DNA from 3 places in the Bacillus seohaeanensis genome. Region 2 is predicted to be linked to each of the others. Evidence: riboswitches for the same ligand, from Rfam matches in the RefSeq annotation. Region 2 holds a riboswitch; each other region holds the start of a gene.
The links. Region 2 has a riboswitch for S-adenosylmethionine ahead of metK (methionine adenosyltransferase). Riboswitches for the same ligand answer to the same signal wherever they lie in the genome.

Region 1 (3,287 bases), on a different contig from region 2:
GGCTCTGGCGGAGGCGGTTTAATATCAAAAGGTCTCGCTATTACGGTAATTGGTGGTTTAACAAGTGCAACATTATTAACATTAATTGTTGTTCCAATTGTTTACGAATTATTATCGAAGTTATTTAAGAAAAACCGTAAAGATATAAAAGAAAACTAATAAAAAGGCCCTACAGGATGATTTCATCCTGTAGGGCCTTTGTTTGGATTTACTCACACTACACTGTATCCTTCAAAAACTGGAAGGTGGTTCAAAAGAGTCCCCCATCTAAAGGCGTTCTCTTCACCTCTTATCCCCAAATCTCTTTAGAAATATCTACAATATACTTCAACTTCGTCCATTGCTCTTCCTCAGTTAAAATATTTCCATGATGAGTAGAAGCAAAACCGCATTGTGGACTAATACATAATTGCTCTAATGGTACATATTTTGTTGCTTCTTCCACACGCGCTTTAATGTTTTCCTTATCTTCTAATTCACCATGCTTCGATGTGAATACACCTAGCACTACTTGAGGACCTCCAGTTGGAATGTATTCCAATGGTTTGAAATCTCCAGATCGGTCATCATCATATTCTAGGAAAAATCCATTTACTTTTTCTTTTGCAAATAATGTCGGGGCAATCTTAGCGTAACTTCCTTCAAATGCCCAATTAGACCGGTAGTTACCACGGCAAAGATGAGTCGTTACAATTAGATCTTCTGGTTTATCTTCTAGTACACCATTAACAACTTGTAATGCCAAGTCAATTAATTGTTCACGGGAATAACCACTATCATTAAATGGGATTTCCGGTGCATTAAGACCAGCAATGTATACATCATCTAGTTGTAAGTAACGGCAACCTGCATCATAAAAAGCTTGGATGGCATCGCGGTATGCTTTAATAATATCATTTGCATATTCTTTAATATCCGGATAAATGTCTTGATTACGAATACCGGCGTTAAACAATTGATTTGGACTTGGAATCGTTTGTTTTGCAATCGCACGGTCCCCAACAATTTCTTTAAATTCGATAAAGTCTTTTACATGTGGGTGATCCTGGTTAAAAGAAATTTTTCCGATAACACGCACATCGTATCTTTCCGTTTCTTCTCCTTTAAATTTAAAACCATGGTCTGGAACATACCCTTCTACACCATTTAAATGTTCTAGAAAATCTGTATGCCAAAATCTACGGCGAAACTCTCCATCTGTGACAGCTTGCAGTCCGACTTCGATTTGCTTATCAACGATATTTTTAATTTCTGCTGTTTCAATGTCACGTAGTTCTTGTGCAGTGATTGTTCCTTCTTGAAATTCTTTTCTCGCTTTATGTATTCTCTCTGGTCGTAACAAACTCCCTACATGATCTGCTCTAAATGGTGCTTTAACTAATGTTTTTGTCATTTTAATCCCTCTCCCTTAATTTTTATTAGTGGAATGAAAACATACTGCCAAATCCTCTTATCCAATCCGTACACAATGCTGCAAATGTACCTGATTCTATGCTAGAAATAAAAAACCCCTCTTCCAAAATAAGAAGAGGGGTTAATAGACAAATGAGATTACCTACTCCTCTTATCTTCTAGCATTATGCTACTGGAATTGGCACAGTACTCTTAAAAGTCTGCTGCCGAGGCTTCAAAGGGCCAGTCCCTCCACCTCTCTAGATAAGAAAAAATTTAGAAATATTAAATTATTGAGTTTACTATAAACCTAAAAAAGTAGTTTGTCAACACTAATAAAAAGTTTCTCCATTTTGTTTTTCCTGTAACTTCCCGAAGATTAATAGCTTATAGCAAATCCTACGGAATTATATTATGAGGAAAAACATGGAGAGAAAAGAGCCAATAAAAAACTAAGAAAATTAATATGAATCCTGCTTTTATTCCATTAAGAGCACTGTTAGATAGAGAAGATTTCCACTTCAAGCTCTTTTCAATGTTGTCACATAAGTATACACCTGAAAATTCCACTATACAATTCAGTCTAATATGCTTCCTTCTCTTCCGCCACTCATTCTTATACTAAAATATCCGATTATTAAAGATCTTCATTACTACGGCTTGTTAAATTAAATAGTTAATTTAGCAACTATTTTAAACAAATAATATAAGGGCAAACTTTGAGAAAAGATACTCAAAACCTGCCCTTCTTTAGTTAATTTGTTAAGTATTGTATTTTACATATCTAAATCTGTAAAAGCGTAAGGTAATAAATCTTTTAATGTTAACTCTAATATATCTTTGTTCTCATTTGTTAAATAAACTGGCATATCAGGTAAACAGAATTCTGCTAGAACTTGTCTGCAAATACTACAAGGTGGGAGGAAATCTGCCGTATCACCAGCAACAGCTATAGCTTGAAAATCACCTTTTTGGTAACCATTTGTTACTGCAGTAAATACAGCCGTTCGCTCAGCGCAATTTGTTGCGCCTAAAGAAACATTTTCCACGTTTACTCCATTAATAACCGTACCATCTTTTAATAGTAGTGCTACTCCTACCGGAAATTTAGAATAAGGTACATAAGCTCTTTCCTTCATCTTACGTGCACTTTCCACTAGTTGCTCTTTATTCATATTATCCATCCCTTACATAGAAGAATGAACTTTTCACAGTCCCCTTTACGCCAACCGTTTGATTGGCAGGATTTTTATAATACATTTTTTTGAAAAGTTTGTCAATATTAGACCCAGCTGAAATTTTGGTGTAATTAGTGGCGCAGGAATTCTTGTAGATGCAACTCCACCTTCTACTCGGGCTAAAAACGCAGCTTTTTAGGGGCTGCACATTTGCGATAAAATCTATTATTTTGTTCAATGGGGCTGACAAAGGTGGGGGCGCCCTTATAAAAAAGGCATGCAATAAGTTGATTTTCCAACTATTGCATGCCCCTTTTCCCACTATTTAAATAGATCCACTAACAATTCCCAGAACCCTTTCTCTTTCTCAGGTTCCGCTTTCTTCGTTTCTTGTTCTTCTTTTTCAATGCTCTCTGTCTTGATGACAAATTGAACAGAAGAGACTTTTTCGTTTTTAGAGGAAACAAAGGATACAGGTTCAAAATCCGATTTGTCGTATTCCTGGATCATTTTATTGATTTCCTCTTGCATTTGGCTTGGTAAGTTTTTTGTTTCCTCGTATAATTTGTTGGTCCCGTTGTGGAGTTCGCTAACACCCTCTTCTAATTCGCTTGTTCCGCCAGTCAGCTCCACAATACCTGAATGAAGCTTGTTATAGGATGAAGATAATTGACTCACCCCATCTGTATAGCTAACTAATCCGGAATGGAACTCGGT
Region 2 (3,287 bases):
ATACTGTCTCCTTTCTTAATTAATATAATTATTTTGCTGCTTCTGCTTTTAAACTCTCAGCCTTGTCCGTACGTTCCCAAGGGAGGTCAACATCCGTTCTGCCAAAGTGGCCGTAAGCAGCCGTTTGTTTATAAATTGGACGGCGAAGGTCAAGCATCTTAATAATTCCAGCTGGACGAAGATCAAAGTTGTTGCGAACAACTTCAACTAGAACATCTTCTGACACCGCACCTGTTCCGAATGTATCAATGGAAATGGAAACTGGTTGCGCAACACCAATTGCATAAGCCAATTGCACTTCACATTTTTCTGCTAATTCAGCGGCAACGATATTTTTTGCCACATAACGGGCAGCGTATGCAGCGGAACGGTCTACTTTCGTTGCATCCTTACCAGAGAATGCACCACCACCGTGGCGGGCATATCCACCGTATGTATCTACGATGATTTTACGTCCTGTTAAACCAGCATCTCCTTGAGGTCCACCGATAACAAACCTTCCTGTTGGATTGATGAAGTATTTTGTTTCACTATCAATAAGTCCTTTTGGAACTACAGGATCAATAACAAATTCCTTCAAATTACGTTGAATTTGTTCTAATGAAACTTCAGGATGATGTTGTGTTGAAATAACAATTGTGTCAATACGAACAGGCTTATCATTTTCATCATACTCTACTGTAACTTGTGTTTTTCCATCTGGACGTAGATACGGAAGAATTTCTTCTTTGCGTACCTCTGTTAAGCGGCGAGCAATTTTATGTGCTAAAGATATAGGTAGAGGCATAAGTTCTTTTGTTTCGTTACATGCAAAGCCAAACATTAATCCTTGGTCACCAGCACCAATTGCATCAATTTCTTCATCTGTCATTTGACCTTCACGAGCTTCAAGAGCTTGGTCAACTCCTGCAGCAATGTCAGCAGATTGCTCATCAATAGATGTTAAAACTGCACATGTATCGGCATCAAAACCGTATTTGGCACGAGTATAGCCAATTCCGCGAATCGTTTCACGAACAGTCTTCGGAATATCTACGTACGTGTTAGTTGTAATTTCACCTGATACTAATACAAGGCCTGTTGTAACAGATGTTTCACACGCAACACGTGCATTAGGATCTTTTTGTAAAATAGCATCAAGAATTGAATCAGAAATTTGGTCACAAATTTTATCTGGGTGTCCTTCTGTAACAGACTCAGATGTAAACAGTCGTCTTTTAGTAGACATTAAGGTTCCTCCTTAAGTAGGTAATCGTTAGGATTCCTAACCGATAATTGGATACGGTACTCATTCCCTAAATAGTATGAAGTAAACAGGAGCTTTTTATAAAATAAAACTTAAAAATGACAGTTTTACATGATTATTTTGCTTTGTCTTTCATCCTATAATTGCTAATAGGTCAAGGGGAAAGGGAATTATTAAAATTTCTAGTAAAATAGAAAAAACCTTTCCCTTAAAAGTAGAGGAAAGGTTTCACTACATAGCCGAGCCTTTCACTCTTATCGTTCAAGGTAAAAAACCTTGCCTCAGTTTAGCACCTTCGCTCGGAAATGATACTGGAGCAGGTTGCTGGGTTTCATAGGGTCTGCTTCCCTCCACCAGCTCGGGATAAGAGTATCCGTTCAAGGTACAATAATAACTTCTTTGTCAACACGTGTCAATAAATATATAAATAAGATTAGTCGTTTATACTAACGAAAATAATCAGTTACCGTTTCTAAAATAGACTAATTCATCCAAAACAATTACGAAACGATAAAAAAGGTTTTTTTATAATATGAACAGTACTTCTATAGTAGTAAAATTTTAGAATTCTCCATATTATAATTGGTTTTGATTAATAAAATTCACAAACAACTTCTTCATATAGCAGGAAATAAGGCAATTCTCTAAGATTCTTTCACATTAATTGTGACAAAAATATAACATATTATAAAAATAAATAAATAGTATAGACTAATAAGTTGATTGTGTTATACTAATTATCAAGAAAACAAAGGGTAAGGTTTTAATTCCAAGTGTAATTGATCTTTCTTAATTATTTCTTAAACATTATCTTCACTAGGGTAAAAACCTTAAATAATGATAAAAGGAAGGGTTCGAATGAATTCAGTGAGTATGTCTAATGAATTAATGGAATTACTAAACGGTCAAAATATTCAACATCAGCTTTCGGTCCCACGATTGGTGGAAAAAGTATTAAATCGCAATGAAGGCGTATTAACTTCTTCTGGTGCTGTTCGTGCCGAGACTGGTAAATATACAGGGCGTTCGCCTAAAGATAAATTTATTGTAGAAGAACCCTCAACAAAAGAAAAAATTGATTGGGGTTCTGTTAATCAACCAATCTCTCAAGAATCTTTTGATAAACTACATGACAAAGTAATCCAATATTTAAAAGAAAAAGACGAGGTTTTCGTTTTCAAAGGTTTTGCAGGAGCAGATCACAAACACAGAATGCCTCTTCAAGTGATAAACGAATACGCTTGGCATAACCTTTTCGCTCATCAATTGTTTATTCGTCCGAATGAAGATGAATTGGTGGATCATAAATCAGCGTTTACAATTATATCAGCTCCAAACTTTAAAGCTGATCCAGCAGTAGACGGTACCCATTCTGAAACATTCATCATTGTTTCATTTGAACGACGGGTTGTTTTAATTGGTGGAACAGAGTATGCAGGGGAAATGAAGAAGTCCATTTTCTCGGTTATGAATTATATGCTCCCTGAATCTGATATCCTTCCAATGCATTGTTCAGCAAATGTTGGTCGTGAAGGTGACGTCGCTCTTTTCTTCGGGTTGTCTGGTACAGGTAAAACAACACTATCAGCTGATCCCAACCGCCGATTAATTGGTGACGATGAGCATGGTTGGTCACCAAATGGCGTTTTTAATATTGAAGGTGGCTGTTACGCAAAATGTATTGGTTTAACAAGGGAGAAGGAACCACAAATCTATGATGCTATCCGATTTGGTTCTGTTCTTGAAAATGTTGTCCTAGATGAAGAAAGCAGAACACCTGATTATGAAGATAATTCCTTAACTGAAAATACTCGCGCTGCCTACCCGATTCAAGCAATTGACAATATTATTGTTCCTAGTATTGCCGGGCATCCAAATACAATTATTTTTCTAACAGCCGATGCATTTGGAGTATTGCCTCCAATAAGCAAATTAACGAAAGAACAAGCAATGTACCACTTCTTAAGTGGGTATACATCTAAACTTGCTGGTACAGAACGCGGAGTTACATCACCAGAAGCAACGTTCTCTACTTGCTTTG
Region 3 (3,287 bases), on a different contig from region 2:
CCTCCATAATATAGATTAATTAGTTCTTTTGTTCACTACACTATTCGTGATAAGTAAAAGATCTTTGAGGGTATAATGACTTTCTTTTTATATTATACACATCAACTGGGCGATAAGTCCTATATCAAGACTTAGAGGAACCAATAAAGTATCGTTACATACATTCATTCCACATTGTAAGCTAATTAAACTACTTTCTAATTTTTATATAAAACGGAACTATTACCTCCTTACACTCTTACTATTCGCTAGAAATATAGTAGTTTCTTAGAAAAGAATTTCCTATTCTGATATACTCGTAAAAGACGGCGACAGGGGGGATTCCTATGGGGAAAAAGAGGACAGAGGAAGAATTTAATGTGGGACAATCGCGAGTTTTATTTTTCTTCGGGGTGTTTTTTATTGCTTTTCAACCACCTAAACTAGTTACCGTTGCAGCACTACTATTATTTTCAAGTTTTTTTATTCTCAAATGGTTTTATCTATATAAAAACCTTGACGTTAAACCTAAAATAGGCGAAATAATCCAACTAGCACTCTTTATAACATTAATTATGCTCGTTCGCATGTAAATCATAAAAAGAGGTTGGGACATAACTAAAATACTATCCCCTAAAGACGAATAATATCAGATTAAATTATTTCGTAATCGCTGTTACACACCGCTGTTGATTTCCGTGTCAAGACTTCGCTTTCCGCGAGCGGTCGGTGAGCCTCCGGGAAAAGCGGAAGTGGCTTGGTCAGCTCGTGAAGAAAATAGGGAAATACCCAAAAGGCGCTTTTTGCCTTTAGGGGATTTCATCTTTTTCACAGCGAGTTAGCCGCTGGAGCTAAACATGCGCTGCGCTCTTGCGGGGTCTCACCTGTTCCGCTTTTCCCGCAGGAGTCTTCGTCTTGCACTCCAATCAACAGCTAGAACAAGTTAAAAAGAACAACAAGTTTTATTAAGACTTATAAAAAAATCCGAACTAATTTCCCTTCAAATGAAAGAATTAGTTCGAATTTTTATTCACCTAGAGCACATTTGTCCCAGCCTCTTTTTATTAGATCCGGTTATTTTAATGATTTTAAAATAAGTTTTATATAATTTGACTTACTTTCTATTTCTAACCCTTTGCGGATCAATTCACTCCAAATGTATCTGTCTAGCGAATATGGATCCAGTCCTTTTTTCTGCTTTACTATCCAATCGGGTATATCAATATGAAATACAGATTCTCTCTGCGACACGAATAATTCGTTCGTGTTTTTTCCAAGAATTAAAAGAAGTGAATTTTCTTCACTCCAATATTTAAGTTGTTTTTCTACACATGCAGCAACATGGTATAAGAACTTTTCTTCCGGTAGACTTTTTGCCATGTACCCTCGAGCTAATCCGTTATGGTTCATGTTTTCCTCTCCTTTTCTTGCAGTAATTTATTAAAGGTATCAAGAGGAATCGATGTATAATAAGTTAACAGGAAATCATCTGTCACTCTTTACAAAATGCTTCTTATTCACTGAATCAACACAAAAAGCACCTATTCCGTCTGTCATCATTCAAAGCAAAAGCCTCGCTGGTAGTAGCACCTTTTCCTAAAAGGCTGGTTGCTGTGGAGTCAAAGAGCCAGTTCTCTCGTCCACTCTTGATAACCTTTGTTTCTCTTATTATATTACAATTTATTTACGTTGAAAAGCAAAATCATAGTAATCCAATCGGAATTATATATAATTAATATCCTGAAACGTCAAACTGGTATTTTCAAGTGAGCTTTATAAGGGGGTGTGTGGTGGAAATGAAACGAAGAAGAAATATACTTATTACAGTAATTACTATTTTTCTGTTTGGATGTGGATTTTTATACTATCAAAATAATGCAATAACAACGACGCACATTCATATAGCATCTAAAAAGATACCTAGAAGTTTTAATGAATATGTGATTGTCCAATTGTCTGACCTACACAGTAAATCTTTCGGTGACAACCAAAAAAATTTAGTTCAAAAAATAAAAAAGCAAAATCCCGATATTATCGTGTTTACTGGCGATCTAATAGATCAAAAAAAATACGATAAAAAGGCGAGTCTTACTCTAATGGAGGAACTTCTCAAATTGGCACCCGTTTATTATGTAAGTGGTAATCATGAATGGTGGTCAGGAAAATATTCTGAACTAAAAGCAAGTTTAAAAACACTTGGTGTGACTCTACTAGATAATAAATATAAAAAAATAACAAAAGGTCAAGATAGTATTCATATTATAGGCATCGATGACCCTGCAAATGTAGCGGAAGCTGATGAGAAAAAGATTGTGCGTGAGGAGCTCGATACTGTTCTACAGCATATTGAAAAACAAGATAATTTCCAAATTCTCTTATCTCATCGACCAGAAATGTTCCATTTATATAGTGAATATACTATTGACCTCATACTAACTGGTCACGCTCATGGTGGACAAATTAGGATCCCTTTTGTTGGTGGAATAGTAGCACCCAATCAAGGGATTCTCCCTAAATATACAACAGGAAAATATACTATCAAAAACTCCACAATGATTGTTAATAGGGGTTTAGGAAATAGCATCATCCCTCAAAGGATATTCAACAAACCAGAAATCATTGTTCTAAAACTTTTTTCCACTAAATAGGCCCTAATAAAAAAATAGAGTACGCCAAGTGGCGTACTCTATTTAGATAGTTTGGTTTAGATTACTTTTGAACGTTAGCTGCTTGAGGTCCACGATCACCTTCGACGATTTCGAAAGTAACTTCTTGACCTTCGTCTAATGATTTGTAGCCTTCACCTTGAATTGCTGAGAAATGAACGAATACATCGTCTTGACCTTCAACTTCGATAAAACCGAAACCTTTTTCTGCGTTAAACCATTTAACTTTACCTTGTAACATTTAGCTAGTACCTCCTAGTGCTGTTTGCACATGTCTTTATTTTGCTATTCTTGCTCACAGTTAATCAAAACAAGTTATATTTATAATTATCCAATTAAACGGAACAAAAATATTATCTATACTATAACAGATTGAATTTTCAAAAACAAGTAGATAACAGATTGTTTCTTCATAGAAGTTCCATTTTTGTTACCAATTATCTGGATTAACACTATCCACCTATTTTTTCCCAATCACGTTTTAAAATACGCATTTCTACTAAATTCCAATACTCCCTCCCTACCTTTCTATATTCTGGTAGTACTTCTGTTTTTACAAATCCACATTTCTCATAACAGCGAATAGCGCTACTGTTAAAATCAAAAACACCTAAACAGATACTGTAAAGATTTAATTGTTTA

Region 1: another riboswitch for S-adenosylmethionine. It lies ahead of ACFSUL_RS05105 (5-methyltetrahydropteroyltriglutamate--homocysteine S-methyltransferase); the one in region 2 lies ahead of metK (methionine adenosyltransferase).
Region 3: another riboswitch for S-adenosylmethionine. It lies ahead of ACFSUL_RS06755 (hypothetical protein); the one in region 2 lies ahead of metK (methionine adenosyltransferase).

Annotation. Positions count from the first base shown of each region.
Region 1 is NZ_JBHUMF010000012.1:71,648-74,934, reverse strand. It holds gene ACFSUL_RS05110 (efflux RND transporter permease subunit) at 1-159, shown strand, start outside; gene ACFSUL_RS05105 (5-methyltetrahydropteroyltriglutamate--homocysteine S-methyltransferase) at 290-1,393, opposite strand; SAM riboswitch class I at 1,562-1,663, opposite strand; gene ACFSUL_RS05100 (cytidine deaminase) at 2,169-2,567, opposite strand; gene ACFSUL_RS05095 (YhgE/Pip domain-containing protein) at 2,892-3,287, opposite strand, start outside.
Region 2 is NZ_JBHUMF010000030.1:319,250-322,536, forward strand. It holds gene metK (methionine adenosyltransferase) at 29-1,228, opposite strand; SAM riboswitch class I at 1,498-1,616, opposite strand; gene pckA (phosphoenolpyruvate carboxykinase (ATP)) at 2,105-3,287, shown strand, end outside.
Region 3 is NZ_JBHUMF010000015.1:136,824-140,110, forward strand. It holds gene ACFSUL_RS06750 (hypothetical protein) at 327-572, shown strand; gene ACFSUL_RS06755 (hypothetical protein) at 1,054-1,389, opposite strand; SAM riboswitch class I at 1,530-1,635, opposite strand; gene ACFSUL_RS06760 (metallophosphoesterase) at 1,776-2,627, shown strand; gene cspD (cold-shock protein CspD) at 2,689-2,886, opposite strand; gene ACFSUL_RS06770 (GNAT family N-acetyltransferase) at 3,098-3,287, opposite strand, start outside.